One region of the Fundidesulfovibrio soli genome, then DNA from elsewhere that is predicted to be linked to it. Evidence: predicted binding sites of a transcription regulator. Region 1 holds the regulator's gene; each other region holds the start of a gene.

Region 1 (5,679 bases):
GCCGCCGCCTCAAGGAGCTCGGAGTGGCCGAATTCAACGGCGGCCACAGGCGCAAGCTCCCCATCCTGGAGGATATGCTGCGCGTCCGAGGACTTGAGTTCCGCCATGTGGCCTACATGGGCGACGACCTGCTGGACCTGCCGGTCATGGCCAAGGTGGGCCTGCCCATGGCTCCGGCCGATGCCCAGCCCGAGGCCCTGCGCCGGGCGGCCTGGATATCGCGCAGGCCCGGCGGGGGCGGCGCGGTGCGCGAGGCGGTGCGCCTGCTGCTGACCGCCAGGGGCGCGAACCTGACCCCGCAGGAGGATTGATCCCCAGGACATCTTGCGTGAAGCCAGGAATTAGTGCATAAGCAGCCTTCGCGGCGGATATTCGGCATTTTTCTTGCTAGCCGTCATATTCCGTACCGAGGAGGAAACCCGGCCGATGGCCCTGGAGCTCAGACAGCAACTCAAACTCTCTCAGCAGCTGGTGATGACCCCCCAGCTGCAGCAGGCTATCAAGCTGTTGCAGTTGTCCCGACTGGAACTGATGGAGACCGTGCAGCAGGAGCTGCTCGAGAACCCGCTGCTGGAAGAGGTGCTTGTCGAGGATGAGCGTCCCGCCCCGACCATAGCCGAGGATTCCCATTCCCCCGACGCCACCACCGATGAAGGCGCCATGCAGCGCGAGCTGCTCAAGACCGCCGAGTGGGACGACTACATCGGCGACTTCGCCTCCACCTCCCGCCAGGCCACGGTGCGCGAGTACGAGGCCCCGGAAGAGGGCTTCTCCTTCGAGGCCAGGCTGACCTCCAAGACCTCCCTTGAGGGGCACCTCTCCTGGCAGATCAATCTTTCCGAATTCACCCAGCAGGAGCGGGCCGTGGCCGACGCCATCGTCGGCAATCTGGATCATATGGGCTATTTCCGCTCCTCCCTTGAGGAGATCGCCCAGGAGACCGGCGCGGACGAGCCCCTGGTGGAATCCGTGCTCCACAAGCTGCAGCGCTTCGACCCCGTGGGCGTTGCTGCCCGCACCCCGCAGGAGTGCCTGCTGGTGCAGCTGGAGGTCTATGGCTACACGGACCCCATCCTGCTCGAGATCGTGAGCGACCACCTCGAAGACCTGGAGAAGAAGCGCTACAAGCCCCTGGCCAAGAAGTTCAAGCTGAGCCTGGAGGATATCAGGCAATACCTCGATATCATTCAATCGCTGGACCCAATGCCCGGCTCGCACTTCAGCTCTTCCGAGCCGGTGTACGTGAACCCGGACGCCTTCGTGTACAAGTACGGGGACGACTTCATCATCGTGCTCAACGAAGATGGGTTGCCCAAGCTCCAACTGTCTCCCTACTACATGGAGGACATGAGCCGCGGCAGCGGCGCCTCGGGCTCCGACAAGGACTACCTCCAGGACAAGATGCGCTCCGCCCAGTGGCTGATGAAGAGCCTCTATCAACGCCAGCGGACCCTGTTCAAGGTGCTGGAGAGTATCGTTAAATTTCAGAGAGGCTTTTTCGAGCACGGCGTGACCAAGCTCAAACCCTTGATCCTCAAGGACGTGGCCGACGACATCGGCATGCACGAGTCCACCGTGAGCCGCATCACCACGAGCAAGTACGTAGCCACTCCGCACGGGATCTACGAACTCAAATTCTTCTTCAACTCCTCACTGGAACTCGACGACGGCACCTCCGTCGGCTCCGAGTCGGTCAAGGCGCTCATCAAGCAGCTCATCGCCACCGAGGACTCCAAGAAGACCATCAGCGACGAGCAGATCGCCGAGATTCTCAAACAGAAGTTGCAAGTCAACATCGCACGCCGTACTGTGGCAAAGTACAGAATGGCCATGGGGATCGAATCGTCGTCCAAACGCAAGGAAATTCTCTAAAACCCCGCATCCCCATGCGGTAAGACCTTGGAGGCTCTATGAACATCGCATTCCACTTCAAGAATTTTGAACCTTCTCCCGGCCTGCGCGAATACGCCAGCAAGCGTTTCGAGAAGCTTTCCAAATACATGAGCAACGCCGACAACGCCGAGATGGTCGTCACCCTGATGGTCGAGAAGACCCGCCAGATCATCGACGTGTTGCTGGACGCCGACGTCATGCACATCTCCGCCCATGAGCGCTCCGACGACATGTACTCCACCGTGGACCTCATCACCGACAAGCTCGAAGCGCAGATCCGCAAGATGCGCGAGAAGATGAAGGACCGCCGCAAGCAGCCCGAGGCCCCCGTGACCATGGGCGTGGTCAGCTTCGACGAAGCGGGCAAGGTCAACGCCATCGAGGAGTCCGATAAGTACAACCCCAAGCCCATGAGCGTTGACGAGGCCGCCGAGCAGGTCACCGCCATGAAGTTCGAGTTCCTGGTGTTCCAGAACGCCGACACGGACCGCATCAACGTGATCTACAAGCGCAAGAACGGCGACTTCGGCCTGATCGACCCTGGAGTATCCAACTGATGCGCCTGGGCGAGTACCTCCGCAAGGACTTCGTGCTCGACAGCCTCGCAGCCGACAGCAAGCCCGACGTGCTCGCCGAGCTCGTGGCCCCGGTGGCGCAGGCCTTCCCGGACATCGACGCGCAGAAGGCCCTGCGGGTCCTGCTGGACCGCGAGAGCCTGGGCACCACCGGAATAGGCGACGCTGTGGCCATCCCCCACGGTAAGATGGACTCCCTCAAGGAGATCGTCATCGTGGCCGGACGCAGCAACGGCGGGGTCGACTTCGAAGCCCTGGATCACAAGCCCTGCCGCATCTTCTTCCTGGTGCTGGCGCCCGAACACGTTGCGGGAATGCATCTGCGCATCCTGGCGCAGATTTCGCGCCTGCTCTCGGACGAGAGCTTCCGGGGGGCATTCCTCGACGCCCCGGACAGGGAGAGCCTCTGGCGGGTGCTCACCAGCCACGCCTGATAAGCGTCATGTACTTGCGCCGGTAATCTGCTACTGTCCGTCCCCGCCGCGCCCCGAGCGCGGCGGGGACTTCCACATTCACAAGGAGCGTGCCGCTATGGACTCCGGCGCGAACAGGCTTTCCGTGGTGGTTATCACCGGGCTGTCCGGGTCTGGAAAATCCACCGCCATCAACGTTTTCGAAGACATGGGCTACTTCTGCGTGGACGGCCTGCCCGCCATGCTCATACCCAAGCTCGTCACCCTCTTCGATGAACAGTCCGCGCACCGCTACCGGGGCCTTGCCCTGGGCATGGACGTGCGCCAGGCGGATTTCGACTCCGACTGGCTGGACGCCCTCGAAACCCTCAAGGCTTCCGGCAACCCGCCGCAGATCATCTTCACCGAGGCCTCCACTCGGGAGATCATGCGCCGCTACGCCACCACCCGCCGCCCGCATCCCTTCGAGTCCGAAGGCTACGGGCTGGGCGAGGCCGTGGAGGAGGAACGCCGCCGCATGGCAACCCTGCGGGAGGCAGCCGACCTGGTGATGGACACCACCGACTTCTCCATCCACGACCTGCGCCGCCAGCTCCACGAAAAATGGATGTTCCTGGAGGGCAAGGGGCCGGACATGAAGGTGCACATCATGAGCTTCGGGTTTAAATACGGCCTCCCAACCGAATCCGACCTGCTCTTCGACCTGCGCTTCCTGCCCAACCCCTATTTCGAGCCCTCGCTCAAGGAGATGTCCGGCAAGGATGCCCCCGTGGCCGACTACGTGCTCAAATCCGAGGAGGGCAGCCTCTTCCTGCCCAAGTTCCTCGACTTCCTCTCCGGCTTGATCCCCCTCTACGCCAAGGAAGGCCGCTACCGGCTGACCATCGCCCTGGGCTGCACCGGCGGCAGGCACCGCTCCGTGGCCACGGCCGAGGCCCTCTTTGACACATTGCGGAAGGAGGGATACACCGTCTCCCTGGAACACCGGCATATCGAAAAAGGCTGACAGACCAACGATGAGCGATACTTCTACCGTCCCCGCCGCCGTAGGCGTGGTCATCGTGACCCACACCGACTACGGGCAGAAACTCCTGGCCGCGGCGGAAATGATCCTGGGGCAACAGCAGCACGTGCGCACCGTGAGCGTGGAGGTCGGCGTGGACACCACGCAGACCGTGCAGATCCTCGACGCATCCATCAAAGAAGTGGAGCAGGGCGGCGGCGTGATGATCCTTACGGACATGTTCGGGGGCACCCCCACCAACCTGTCCCTCTCACTCATGGCGCAACACACCATCGAGGTGGTCACGGGCGTGAACCTGCCCATGCTCATCAAGATTCTCTCCTCCCGCTCGAAACCCCTCTCGCAGCTGGCCGCCGAGGCCAAAACCGCTGGGGTGCAAGGCATCGTGGTCGCCGGCGAGATCCTGCGGAAAAAGGTGGCCGGGGAATAACGCGTGGTCTGGGTGCGCATCGACAACAGGCTGGTGCACGGCCAGATCATCGAGGCCTGGCTGCCCTATACCGACGCCAGGACGCTGGTGGTGGGCAACGACGAACTGGCCAAGGACGAACTGCGCCAGCAGATCATGTCCATCGCCATCCCCCTGGGGGTGGAGATCGTCTTTCTGGAGGTCGCCCAGGTTGGCGCCTACCTTGAGGACAAGAAGCTCCGCGACAAGAACGTCCTGGTGCTCTTCGCCGACTGCCGGGACGCCACCAGGAGCCGCAAGGCCGGGTTGGGCTACTCCTGCCTGAACCTGGGCAACCTGCACTACGGGCCGGGCAAGAGACAGCTCTGCCAGCATATCGCCCTGAGCAAGGACGACGAGCTCTGCCTGGAGGGTCTCCAGGCGGAGGGGGTGAGCATCGACTACCGCTGCATCCCCAGCGATCCCGCGGAGCTGGCCTGACGGCCGTTTGCGACGGAGCGGCGTGGCGGCTATGGCCCGGGCTTTTCTTTTCCGGGCGTGGCGGGTATGGTTTGTGTTCTTGAAATCCTGAAGACCGGGATGAAACGATGGAAATACACGCCGCCCTTTTTCCCTACGTTGTCGCCAACGCTTTTTTTTTGCCCTCTTTTCCTGCTTCCGCTTCCTGATCAACCTGCCCCTGCTTGACCGGCCCCTGGCCGTGGGCTTCTTCTGGGGCGCGATAACGGGCGACTTCACCGTAAGCCTGGGCGTCAGCCTCTTTTTCGAACTCGTCTGGCTTGATCTCTTCCCGGCCGGCACAATCATACCCCCGCAGTCCCTCGCGCCGACCCTGGCCAGCCTTGCTGTGGCGCATCACTTTGGCATAACGCAGCCTTCCGTCGCCGCCCTGGTCATGGTGGCGTCCCTGCCGCTGGGCCTGCTGTTCGCCCGGCTCGAGCGCTACCACCGACAATACGAGAACCGCGCGCATTCCAGCCTGCTGGCCTGGGCGCGCTATCCCGCCAGATCGTCCGGGCCCGTCAGACTCACACGCGGCTCGATCCTGGTGATGGCTCCCCTGAACATGGCCGTTTTCGCCCTGTCCCTCATCCTGCTCACGGTCTTCACCGCGGTGTTGCTGCCCATGGCCTCGCCCCTGCTGGGGCGCATCCCCATGACGTGGCCGCATCTGTGGGTCATCGCCAGCATCGGCGTGGTGCTTTCGCTCAGGCACCGGCCCGCCTACGCCATCCTTCTGGGGGGCGTGGGCCTGGCCCTGGCCACCCGGCTTGTGCATTGAGGCGCACCTTGCTGAGGATCGTGCTTGGCAAGGGACGACCTTTGTGATATTTGGCGCAAATTCATTTCGCATAATCACCTCAG
Region 2 (5,679 bases), on a different contig from region 1:
GCCCGGCCTGCATGGCCACGTGGCACATCACGTTGAGCGGGTTGCTCACGATGATGTAGAAGGCGTAGGGGCTGTACATGGCCGCCTTGGTCACGCACTCGCGCACGATCTCCGCGTTGATCTTGAGCAGGTCGTCGCGGGTCATGCCCTCCTTGCGGGTGGCCCCGGCCGTGATGACCACGATGTCGGAGTTCCTGGTCTGCTCCAGGTCCTCCCCGGAGACGCAGACCGGCTCCAGGAGGTCCACGGGGCTGGCCTCCAGGATGTCCAGGGCGATGCCCTGGGCCTTGCCGGGGCTGCGGTCCACCAGCACGACCTTCTTGCAGAGCTTGCGCTCGATGAGCCTGCGGGTCACGGCTCCGCCCACGTTGCCCGCTCCGAACACGGTGATCTTTCCGTTCATGTGTATGGCCTCTGTTGGTTTTTGCGCGGGCCTAGGGCTTGAGCATGAGCATGTAGGGGAAGTCGATGCCCACCAGCGCCGCGATGAAGATGACGCCGAAGACGAAGCCGAGGGTCCAGAACTCCTTGCGGGTTATGTAGCCGCATCCGTAATACACGGGGCTCGGGCCGGTGGCGTAGGGCGTGAGAATGCCCATGAGGCCGAGCGTGGCGCAGATCAGGATGGAGAAGGTCTTCATGGGGATGCCGGGGATGCCCATGGCCGTGGCCAGGATCACGGGCAGGAGCGCCGTGGTGTGCGCCGTGAGGCTGGCGAACATGTAGTGGATGAAGAAGAACAGCAGCACCAGGGCCACCATCAGGGCGTTGACCGAGAAGCCGGACATGGCCCCCGCGGCCAGGGCCGCGAACCACTTCAGGAAGCCCACCTTGCCCAGGCCGTCGGCCAGGGCCACCAGGGTGCCGAACCAGCAGAGCACGTTCCAGGCGGTCTTGTGGCTGGTGATGTCGTCCCAGGTGACCACCTTGGTCAGGATCATCAGCGAAAGGGCCATCAGGGCCACGATGGTGGCGTCGAAGAGCTTGCCGCCGAATATCCACAGCAGCAGGGCGAACACGGCCAGGCCGGCCATGGTCAGCTCCTTGGCGGTGATGGAGCCCATCTTGGCCAGCTCCTCGCCGGCCCACTTGGGGGCGTCCTCGCTGCGTTTGATCTCGGGCGGATAGATCACGTAGACCAGGAAGGGCGTGGCCAGGAAGAGCAGGATGCAGGCGGGGGCCAGGTGCACGAACCACTCGGTCCAGCCGATGGTCAGCTTGGTGGTCTTCTCCAGCAGCGAAAGGGCCAGCAGGTTGGGCGCCAGGGCCGTGAGGAACATGGTGCTGGTGATGCAGGTGGTGGCCAGGGCCGTCCACATCAGGTAGCCGCCGATCTTCCGGGCTCCGCTCTCGGGCGTGGAGCCGTAGAGCGGCGGGATGTTCTTGATGATGGGGAAGATCACGCCGCCGCTGCGCGCGGTGTTGGAGGGCGTGAAGGGGGCCAGGGCCAGGTCGGCCAGGGCGACCGCATAGCCCAGGCCCAGGGTGCTCTTGCCCAGGGTCTTGATGAGCAGCAGTGCGATGCGTTTGCCCAGGCCGGTTTTTTCGTAGCCCATGGCGAACATGAAGGCCACGAAGATGAGCCAGACCGTGCCGTTGGAGAAGCCCGAGAGGGCCCAGCGCACGGCGTCGGCCGTGGTGGGGGCCTTGTCGGCCGTGGCGGGCACCAGGTTGAGCGCCGCGGCCAGGGTCACGCCCATGAGCCCGGCTGCGGCCGCCGGGATGGGCTCGATGACCAGCGCCGCGATGACGGCCACGAACAGGGCGAAATACTGCCATGCGTAGGGCTGCAGGCCCTGGGGAGTGGGGACGAACCACAGGATCACTCCTATGGCCAGCGGCAGGACGGCCTTCCAGTCGAGTTTCATGCGCTGCTCCTTTGCGTTTGGCCCCGTAGCGCACTCCGGCGCAGGCGGGGACCGGTTCGACGAACCAAGACACCCGTTTTGAAAGCAGGTTCCGTTCCAAATAATAAAACCAATTATGCGTGGATGTTGCGCGCTTGCGTCGCAGGAATGAAACAGCTATGTCTCAATCTGTTTCAATCCGTCGCGCCATGTCGCAGGGGGAATCTTCATGGACACCATCGCCTTCATCGCCTTGCACGGGGGCATGCTCGAAACCGCCAGGCAGGTCTTCGCCGGGGTCCACGACGACATCCGCCTGGCCGAGGGGCTCATGGACGGCGCGGCCGAGACCGCCGCGAAGCTGGCCGCAGCCGGGGTGGAGGTGGTCATCTCCCGTGGGGCCACGGCCCGGTGCATCCAGCAGGCCCTGCCGGACCTCTCCGTGGTGGACATCTCCACCTCCAGCATGGACCTGCTCACCGCCCTGCACAAGGCCAGGGCCCGCGCGGAGCGAATCGCGGTTGTGGCCTTCCCGCCCATGTCCGACGGCGCGCGGGAGATGGGGGCCATGCTCGGCGTGGAGGTGTCCGTCTACGGATGGGATTCCCAGGAGGGCATCGCCCCGGCGCTGATGCGCGCCAGGGAGGACGGAGCCGGGATCGTGGTGGGGGGCTACATCACGGCGCTCATCGCCTCGCGTCTCGGCGTGCCCTGCCAGCCCGTGGAGAGCGGGGCGCAGAGCATATTGGCCGCCGCCCGGGAGGCCAAGCGCATCGCCCACGGCCGCAGGGTGGAGAAGGCCAAGAGCCAGCTCATGCGCGCGGTGCTCACCTCAACGGACAACGGCATCCTGGCAGTGGACCGGCGCGGGGTGGTCACGGTGCTCAACCCCGTGGCGGGCAGGCTCCTGCGCATGACCGAGGCCGACGCCGTGGGCCGCCCGGTGGGCGAGGTCTGGGCCCGCTCCGGGCTCGAGCGCCTGCTGGAGACGGGCCAGGGCCAGGCCGGCCAGGTGGAGCGGGTGTTCGACCAGGAGATCATGTGCGCGCGCACCGCCATCAACGTGCGCGGGGAGACCGTGGGCGCGGTGGCCACCTTCCACGACGTGCGCCAGATCCAGAAGATGGAGGCCACGGTGCGCAAGCGCATCCTGGCCTCGGGCCACGTGGCGGCCTCGCGCTTCCAGGACATCCGGGGCGAGAGCCCGGCCTTGCGCCAGGCCCTGGCCATGGGCGCGGATTATGCCCGAACTTCGGCCACGGTGCTCATCCACGGCGAAACCGGCACCGGCAAGGAGCTTTTCGCCCAGGGCATCCACAATGCCAGCGCCAGGCGGGGCGGCCCCTTCGTGGCCGTGAACTGCGCTGCCCTGCCCGGCCAGCTGCTGGAGAGCGAGCTGTTCGGCTACGTGCCCGGGGCTTTCACCGGGGCCAGCCAGAAGGGCAAGCCCGGCCTCTTCGAGCTGGCCCACGGGGGCACCATCTTCCTGGACGAGATCGCGGAGATGGACCTGCCCACCCAGGGCAGGCTCCTGCGCGTGCTGCAGGAGAAAAAGGTCATGCGCCTGGGCAGCGACCAGGTGATCCCCGTGGACGTGCGCGTGGTGGCCGCCACCAACAAGGACCTGGGCCGCCTCGTGGCCGCCGGGGCCTTCCGCGACGACCTCTTCTACCGCCTGAACGTGCTGCGCCTGCGCCTGCCGCCCCTGCGCTCCCGCCGGGAGGACATCCCCGGCCTGGCGGCGCACTTTCTGGAGCAGGCCTCGGGGCACAGGGCCCACCAGCAAGGCTACAAACTGGAGGATGGCGCGCTGGCGGCGCTGCAGGCCCATGCCTGGCCCGGCAACGTGCGCGAACTCCAGAACGTCATGGCCCGGGTGGTGGCCGTGCATCGCGATCAGGCCATAACAGGCGCGTTGATACACAGCCTCCTGGACGCCCCCCCCGCCGGGAGCGGCCCGGCAGAGCCCGCTTCGGCGGCGCAAACCCCGCGGCACCCCGAGCAGGAGCGCATCCGCGAGGCGCTGGAGCGTTGCGGCGGAAGGGTCTGCGAGGCGGCCAGGGAGCTGGGCGTCAGCCGCTCCACGCTGTGGCGCAGGATGCGCGGGCTGAAGAGCCCGCCAGGGCGATGACGCTTACGGAGGGGATCCCGTCTGGTTGCCCTGAATTTGCGCTTATCTTTACCAGACCGGAAAAGTGTGCAATTGCGGATGCGGATAATTGGGCGTTAGGAGTCGACCGCTGTCCGGGGGGAAGCCGGACGGCCCTTTCGCCCGCCTGCCCCGGATTGTGCATGACGACGCAACCGACCAAGAACCAACACGTCGGGAATGACGCGCGGGACAAGATCCTGCTTGTGGACGACAGGAGCGAAAACCTGACGGCCCTGGCCTGCGTGCTTTCCGCGCTGGACGTCACCTGCGTGAACGCGCTGGGAGGGGAGGAGGCCCTGCGCGCCGCCCTCAACGAGAGTTTCGCCCTGGCCATCGTGGACGTGCGCATGCCAGGCATGGACGGCTACGAGCTGGCGACCCTCTTGCGGACCCAGCGCGAGAACCGGGCCATGCCCATCATCTTCCTGACCGCCGCCGCCTATGACGAGCACCACGTGTTCAAGGGCTACACCTCCGGCGCGGTGGACTTCCTGTACAAGCCGGTCAACGCCGACATCCTGCTGGGCAAGGTCGCCGTGTTTCTGGAGCTGCACAGGCAGCGCAAGGAGCTTGCCGAAAAGGTGGAGGAACTCACCCGGATCAAGGATGAGCTGGAGCGGGCCAACTACGCGCTGCTGCGCATGTCCATGGCCGACGGCCTGACCGGGTTGCACAACCGCCGCTGCCTCGACGAGACCCTGGAGCGCGAATGGCGCCGGGCCGCCCGGGAGGGCAGGCCCGTTTCGCTGGTCATGGCCGACATCGACGGCTTCAAGCCCTACAACGACTTCTATGGCCACCTGGAGGGAGACAACTGCCTGCGCGAGGTGGCCAGGTTGCTCTCGGGGACGGCCAGGCGCCCGGCGGACTTCGTGGCCCGGTTCGGAGGCGAGGAGTTCGCCATGGTGCTGCCCGGCACGGACCACGAGGGGGCGATGGAGCTGGCCGACGAGGTGCTGGCCAGGGTGCGCATGCTGGCGATCCCTCATGCCGGGTCCGTGGTGGACGGCGTGCGGCACGTGACCCTGAGCCTCGGCGTGGCCACGGCCCGCCCCAGTGAGGAGTCCAACCCGCAACACCTGCTGGACGCCGCGGACAAGGCCCTCTACGAGGCCAAGCGGGGCGGCCGCGACAGGGCCTTCGGCGTCCGCTGCGTCATGGACGGCCCCTCCTGCCGCTGCGAGTGGGACTGACGGCCCCTCCGCTCAGCCTTGCTGCCCGGCCGGGGCGCACTGTCCCGGGGCTCCGGGCAACAGCCTGGTGAGCACCTCCCGCAGGGCCTGCATCTCCATGGGTTTGGTCAGATATTCGTCCATCCCCGCAGCCAGGAACCTGTCCCTGTCGCCGGACATGGCGTGAGCGGTGAGCGCCACCACCGGCACGTCGCGGTTGATGGTGCCGCCCGCGCGCAGGCGCCGGGTGGCTTCCAATCCGTCCATCTCCGGCATCTGAATGTCCATGAGCACCACGTCGAAGCGGCTTCGGGTCAGGATGTCAAGCGCCTGCTGGCCGTCCGACACGCCCACGGATTCGAAGCCGAGGTGCTGCAGGAAGCGCACGGCGGTCAGGCGGTTCATGCTTTCGTCCTCCACCACGAGCACCCGGTTGCCGGGCTTTTCCGACGGGCAGCAGGCCCGGGCTGCCGTCTTTGCGGCCTGAGCCGGCTCCAGCTTGGCGCGC
Region 3 (5,679 bases), on a different contig from region 1:
GCGGCGGCGCTGGGCCGGGTCGGTGACGTAGAAATAGGCGTAGCCGCCTTCAGGCTCGTCCTGCCCGGCGCGGGCGACTTCGAAGCCCTTGGGCAGCACGTCGGCCACCAGGCGGCGAAGGTTCATGGGAACTTGGTTCATCGCTATCAACCTGATATATATGCAAATTTGCTTTACATGCGTTGTTCAGCAGGAGGTTATTATGCACTTTTTGATTACTTGTAAAGGTCACAACAGTGACATTCGCGCGGCGGGGCCTGCAAAAGAGCAATTCTTCCGTTTTTGCGGCGTGCTCGCCGGGTAATGCTCCAATTGCTTCCGCACCTGGCCGGCGGCGACAAAAACCGTTTCAGCCTTCGTATGGAGAATCCGGGAGGGCGTCCGCCCTTTGGAAAACCCATGCCAGGCCGGACATGCTCTTGAGTTTCGGGCTCAAGCAGCGAGTGCCCTGAGAGGCTGCTCCACCCGGGCAAAACAACGTGCGACCGGCCGGCGTCGCCCCTTCTGCTTCCGCGACCATGCCCATGCTGGGAAACCGCTCCCACGCCCTGCCCCGTGACAACTGGCCTAAAAAAACCTACCAATATCCCCGGAGGACGACCATGAAGTACATCATCTTCGAGGATTTCGCGGGGCATCCGGCCCCGATTCTCTTCCCCGGCCGAGTCAGCCACGGCGAGATGCGCGAACTCGTCCCCTATTCGTCCGTTCTCTCGGCCGGATATGTGGAGTTCGCGGGCGGAAGCCTGAACGTGCACGGCCACTCAGTTTCGCTGGGCGTCAAGTCCCGCGCGGCGGACCTGGAGATCATCCTGCGCCACCTGGCCCCGGAGGCCTAGCTTTTTGCTCGTGCGGAGGGTAGAGACCCGTTGTTCACATCAAATCCGCACCCAATCGCAAGGAGAATACCGTGGAAGAAGAAACCTTCGAGATCGATCCCCAGGATCTGCTGCTGGAAAACGCCATGCGCGTGGTCTTCAAGGCCGCCGAGCTGCTCGACGCCGACGACCTGACCCCCGCCCAGCTCAAGGACCTCTCCGGCGCCCTGCGTGACGCCACCGAGATCGTCGTGACCATCGAGAGCGCCTGCGGCTGCGACCACGACCACGAAGGGGACGTCGCGTAGCGTAACCCGATGACGATTCTGTACCGCATCACGTATCTGGCGTTCTTCCTGCCCCTGCTCATCGCCGTGTCCTGCCTGTGCTGGCTCACGGCCGGGATCGGGAAGAACGCCCCCGTGGCCCACTGGTTCATGTGCCTGTGGGCCCGGTTTTCCCTGGCCGTTTCGGGCGTTGAGGTCCGCGCGGACCTCTCCGCCCTGAAGCGGGGCGTGCCTTGCGTGTTCCTGGCCAACCACCAGAGCCAGTTCGACATCCTGGTGCTGGTGCACGCCCTGCGTGACTGGAACGTGCGTTTCGTGGCCAAGGAGAGCCTGTTCAAGATACCCATTTTCGGGCCAGCCATGCGCCGCACCGGGCACATCCCCATCCTGCGGGAGAACTCGCGCAAGGCCATGAAGTCCATCGACGACGCGGTGGCGGCCGCCAGGAAGGGCATCTCCGTGGTGGTCTTCCCCGAAGGCACCCGCAGCAACGACTTCAGCCGCCTGGGCGAGTTCAAGATCGGCGGCATGATCATGGCCCTCAAGTGCGGGCTGCCCGTGGCCCCGGTGATCGTCTCCGGTTCGGGAGACGTGCTGCCACGGGGCAAGTGGATGCCCAAGCCCGGCGTGGTGCACGTCAAGGCCCTGCCCGCCTTCGACCCGGCCGAGCGCTTCACCATCCGCGAGCGCGAAGCCTTCCGCACCTGGCTGCAGGACTACATGGGGGCAGCATACCAGGAGGTTCGCCAATGTCCGCCGCGGTGACCATCTATCCCCTGGGCGGCCTGGGGGAGATCGGCATGAACTGCATGGGCCTGAGCTGCGACGGCAGCCTGGTCATGGTGGACTGCGGCCTCATGTTCCCCGAGGACTACCTCTTCGGCGTGGACGTGGTCATCCCCCGGTTCGATTTCATCCTGGCCCGCAAGGAGCAGCTCAAGGCCATCGTGCTCACCCACGGCCACGAGGACCACATCGGCGCCCTGCCCTGGCTGCTGCCCTACGTGGACGCCCCCATCTACGGCTCGCCCTTCACCCTGGCCCTGGTGGCCAAGAAGCTCGAGGAGCACGACCTGCTCAAGCACGCGGACCTGCGCCCCGTGCAGAAGAACGAGCGCGTGGAGATCGGCCCGTTCGCCTTCAATTTCTTCCAGGTCTGCCACTCCATCGTGCACAGCTACGGCCTGGGCATCGAGACCCCGGCCGGGCGCATCGTGCACACCGGGGACTTCAAGATCGACCGCTATCCGCTGGACGGCCACCAGACCGACCTGGACGCCTTCCGCGGCTTCGCCGAGCCGGGCGTGCTGTGCATGATGTCGGACTCCACCAACGTTGAGCGCGAAGGCTTCGCCCTCACCGAGATGGAGATCAAGCAGAGCCTGGGCGAGATTTTCCGCAAGGCCACCGGGCGCATCGTGGTCACGCTGTTCTCCAGCCACATCCAGCGCATGCAGGAGATCTTCGACCTGGCCCACGACACGGGCAAGCGCGTGGCGGTTTCCGGCAGGAGCCTGGCCACCAACATCGAGCTGGCCCGCGACCTGGGCTACCTGCGCATGCCCGCCGGGGTCTGGGCCGACATGGACGAGCTGCCCGCCATGCCCCTGGACAAATCCGTGCTTTTGGTCACCGGCTCCCAGGGCGAACCGCTCTCGGCGCTCTCGCGCCTGGCCACCGGCGAGCACCGCCAGCTGCGCGTGCACCCGGGCGACCTGGTGCTCATGAGCTCGCGCTTCATCCCCGGCAACATCCGGGCCATCCACAAGCTCATCGACAAGCTCTACCGCCAGGGCGCGGAGGTGCTCTACGAGCGCGTCCAGGGCATCCACGCCTCGGGGCACGCCCACCAGGAAGAGCTGGCCATCATGCTCGACACCGTACGCCCCAAGTTCTTCATCCCCGTGCACGGCGAGTACCGCCACCTGGTCAAGCACCGCCGCCTGGCCCTGGAGCACGGCGTGGCCCCGGAGCGGGCCATCATCATCGAGGACGGCCAGCCCATCACCTTCCTGGGGGAGGGCGGCATCCGCCTGGAGGACCCCATCCTCGTGGAGCAGGTCTACGTGGACGGCAAGGGCGTGGGCGACGTGGGCCAGAGCGTGCTCAAGGAGCGCCAGCTCCTGGCGGGCGAAGGCATGGTGGTGGTGATGCTGGTGTTGGACGACAAGACCGGCGAGGTGATGATCGGCCCCAACCTGATCTCCAAGGGCTTCGTGTTCGAGCAGCAGTATTCCCACGTTCTGGAGGACGCCAAGTGCGTCATCCTGGACACCATCGACAGTGTGCCCCCCGGCAACACGGACAAGCTCAAGGAGCGAATCCGCTCCTCCCTGCGGCGCTTCTTCCGCAAGGTCCTGGAGCGCGACCCCGTGGTGGTGCCGGTGGTCATCTCGCTCTAGCGCACGGGCCGCCGCGAGGCGCGGCCACTCTCCGCCTTGCCCACCCTTCAGTTCCCGCAGCACGGAACGGCGCTGCGGAGCCCAACGCAAGACGGGCCACGACTCAGCGCCGTGGCCCGCCAATGCGAGGGATGGAGGGAAAATCCGCTATCAGTTAGTTGTGGGAGCCGTGCCCGCCGGGCTGGGCGCCGCCGGTCTTGGGCTTGTCGCCGCCGTGGCCCCCGTCATGGCCCGAGGAATGGTCCATGCCGCCCATCATGCCGCCCATTTGGCCGCCCATCTTGTCCATCTTGCCGCCCATCTTGTCCATCATGCCGGACATGCAGCCTTCCTTGCCGCCCATGTTGTCCATCATACCGTCCATGCGGCCCCAGGTGGGAATGCCTTCTTTCTCCAGCTTGCGGCGCAGGGCCACCTCGGCCCCGAGCAGCTTCTCCTCCTGAGAGGCGACCTCCTTGACCAGGGCGGCCACGGCCTTGTCGTCAGCGTTCGGCATGGCCAGGAGCGCGTTGAGCTCATGGCGCTTGGCCTTGAGCATCTCCTTGTGGGCCACGACTGTGCGGCCTTCGGTGAGCCAGATCTTGCGGGCGGTCTCCTGCTGGTCGGCGGGCAGGTGCTTCATCCAGCCAGGCAGGCCCGGGGCGTAGGTCTGGGGCTTGGAGGGCGTGGACGCAGCGGCCGGAGCCTGGGCCTGCGGGGCGGCCTTGGGGGCGGTGGCGGCGTCCTGGGCGGCCATGGCGCCCAGGCCGATCAGGAAAGCCAGGGACATGCCGCCCACGGCCTGAAGGTAACGGGAAGTCTTGGACATATTGCGGTACTCCTTTGGGGGTTCAATGCCTACCTGACAGGTAGCATTTGGCGTGCCAACCTGGAACACCTCGAAACTACAGGCATCTTAACCCGTTGCGGCCCTGCGAGGCGCGCACAGCCTTGCACATGCCTGCACATGCCCGTGCAAGGGCTTGCACACCCTGCGCGCCGGGCGCCGAAAATCGCACCCTATGGCCGCTACCCCCTTGCCAACTCGCGCATTGCGTAGTAGCTAGTCCCGCTTCCCAACATCACACACGCCGTCATCGCCGCCAAGGGTGCCCTTACGGGCCGGCAGCGGGGCCCGGCGTGGAGGAAAAACCCAAAGGAGAGGACTCATGGCTTACGTCACCATGAAGCAGCTGCTCGAGACCGGCGTCCACTTCGGACACCAGACCCGCCGTTGGAACCCCAAAATGCGCCCCTTCATCTTCGGCGCGCGCAACGGCATCCATATCATCGACCTGCAGCAGACCGTGAAGCTGTTCCAGAAGGCCCACGACTTCCTGGTCGAGACCGTGGTCAAGGGCGGACGCATCATCTTCGTCGGCACCAAGCGCCAGGCCCAGGAGGCCGTGCGCAAGGAAGCCGAGCGCTCCGGCCAGTACTTCGTGACCCACCGCTGGATGGGCGGCATGCTCACCAACTTCCAGACCATCCGCGGCTCCATCGACCGCCTGAAGAAGCTGGAGACCGCCTTCGAGGACGGCTCCATCCACAAGCGCTACCACAAGAAAGAAATTTCCATGTACGGCCGCGAGGTGACCAAGCTCAACGCCACCCTGGGCGGCATCAAGGACATGGACGGCCTGCCCGCCGCGGCCTTCATCATCGACCCCAAGCGTGAAGAAATCGCCGTGCAGGAGTGCCGCAAGCTGGGCATCCCCGTCGTGGCCGTCGTCGACACCAACTGCGACCCCGACCTGATCGACTACATCATCCCCGGCAACGACGACGCCATCCGGGCCATCAAGCTCTTCGTCACCTGCGTGGCCGACGCCTGCCTCGAAGGCCAGGCCGCCTCCAAGGACGAGGGCGCCGCCGCCGAGAAAGAAGACGTGAAGCCCGAAGCCGCGACCGTCGAGGAAGCCGCCGGGGCACAGGAGGAGAAATAATCATGGCTCAGATCAGCGCCAGTGTTGTCAAGGAACTGCGCGACCGGACCAGCGCGGGCATGATGGACTGCAAGCGGGCCCTCGAAGCCTGCAACTGCGATACCGAGAAGGCCATCGCCTGGCTGCGCGAGAAGGGACTGTCCAAGGCCGCCAAGAAGGCCGGACGCTCCACCTCCGAAGGCGTCATCGGCTCCTACATCCACTCCAACGGCAAGATCGCCGTGCTGGTGGAAATCAAGTGCGAGAC

What was found. Region 1 encodes sigma-54, which starts transcription at its own class of promoters, with help from an activator protein. Its sites were predicted from a motif close to CTGGCACGGNNNNTGCTT; they were not measured.
Region 2: the regulator sigma-54 is predicted to act here: its motif matches at 1,951-1,968, upstream of MLE18_RS12020 (anion permease).
Region 3: the regulator sigma-54 is predicted to act here: its motif matches at 4,357-4,374, upstream of MLE18_RS10070 (periplasmic heavy metal sensor).

What each region holds. Positions count from the first base shown of each region.
Region 1 covers NZ_JAKZKW010000001.1:318,144-323,822, reverse strand. The annotation lists gene MLE18_RS01575 (KdsC family phosphatase) at 1-311, shown strand, start outside; gene rpoN (RNA polymerase factor sigma-54) at 427-1,872, shown strand; gene hpf (ribosome hibernation-promoting factor, HPF/YfiA family) at 1,911-2,450, shown strand; gene MLE18_RS01560 (PTS sugar transporter subunit IIA) at 2,450-2,902, shown strand; gene rapZ (RNase adapter RapZ) at 3,000-3,887, shown strand; gene MLE18_RS01550 (PTS sugar transporter subunit IIA) at 3,898-4,335, shown strand; gene MLE18_RS01545 (PTS sugar transporter subunit IIB) at 4,339-4,794, shown strand; partial or broken gene MLE18_RS18175 (PTS sugar transporter subunit IIC) at 4,979-5,206, shown strand; gene MLE18_RS01535 (hypothetical protein) at 5,366-5,596, shown strand.
Region 2 covers NZ_JAKZKW010000013.1:59,975-65,653, reverse strand. The annotation lists gene mdh (malate dehydrogenase) at 1-403, opposite strand, end outside; gene MLE18_RS12020 (anion permease) at 435-1,868, opposite strand; gene MLE18_RS12015 (sigma 54-interacting transcriptional regulator) at 2,077-3,978, shown strand; gene MLE18_RS12010 (GGDEF domain-containing response regulator) at 4,140-5,192, shown strand; gene MLE18_RS12005 (response regulator) at 5,205-5,679, opposite strand, start outside.
Region 3 covers NZ_JAKZKW010000009.1:90,998-96,676, forward strand. The annotation lists gene MLE18_RS10045 (hypothetical protein) at 1-126, opposite strand, end outside; gene MLE18_RS10050 (hypothetical protein) at 603-839, shown strand; gene MLE18_RS10055 (hypothetical protein) at 911-1,126, shown strand; gene MLE18_RS10060 (lysophospholipid acyltransferase family protein) at 1,136-1,870, shown strand; gene MLE18_RS10065 (ribonuclease J) at 1,855-3,507, shown strand; gene MLE18_RS10070 (periplasmic heavy metal sensor) at 3,662-4,315, opposite strand; gene rpsB (30S ribosomal protein S2) at 4,656-5,432, shown strand; gene tsf (translation elongation factor Ts) at 5,435-5,679, shown strand, end outside.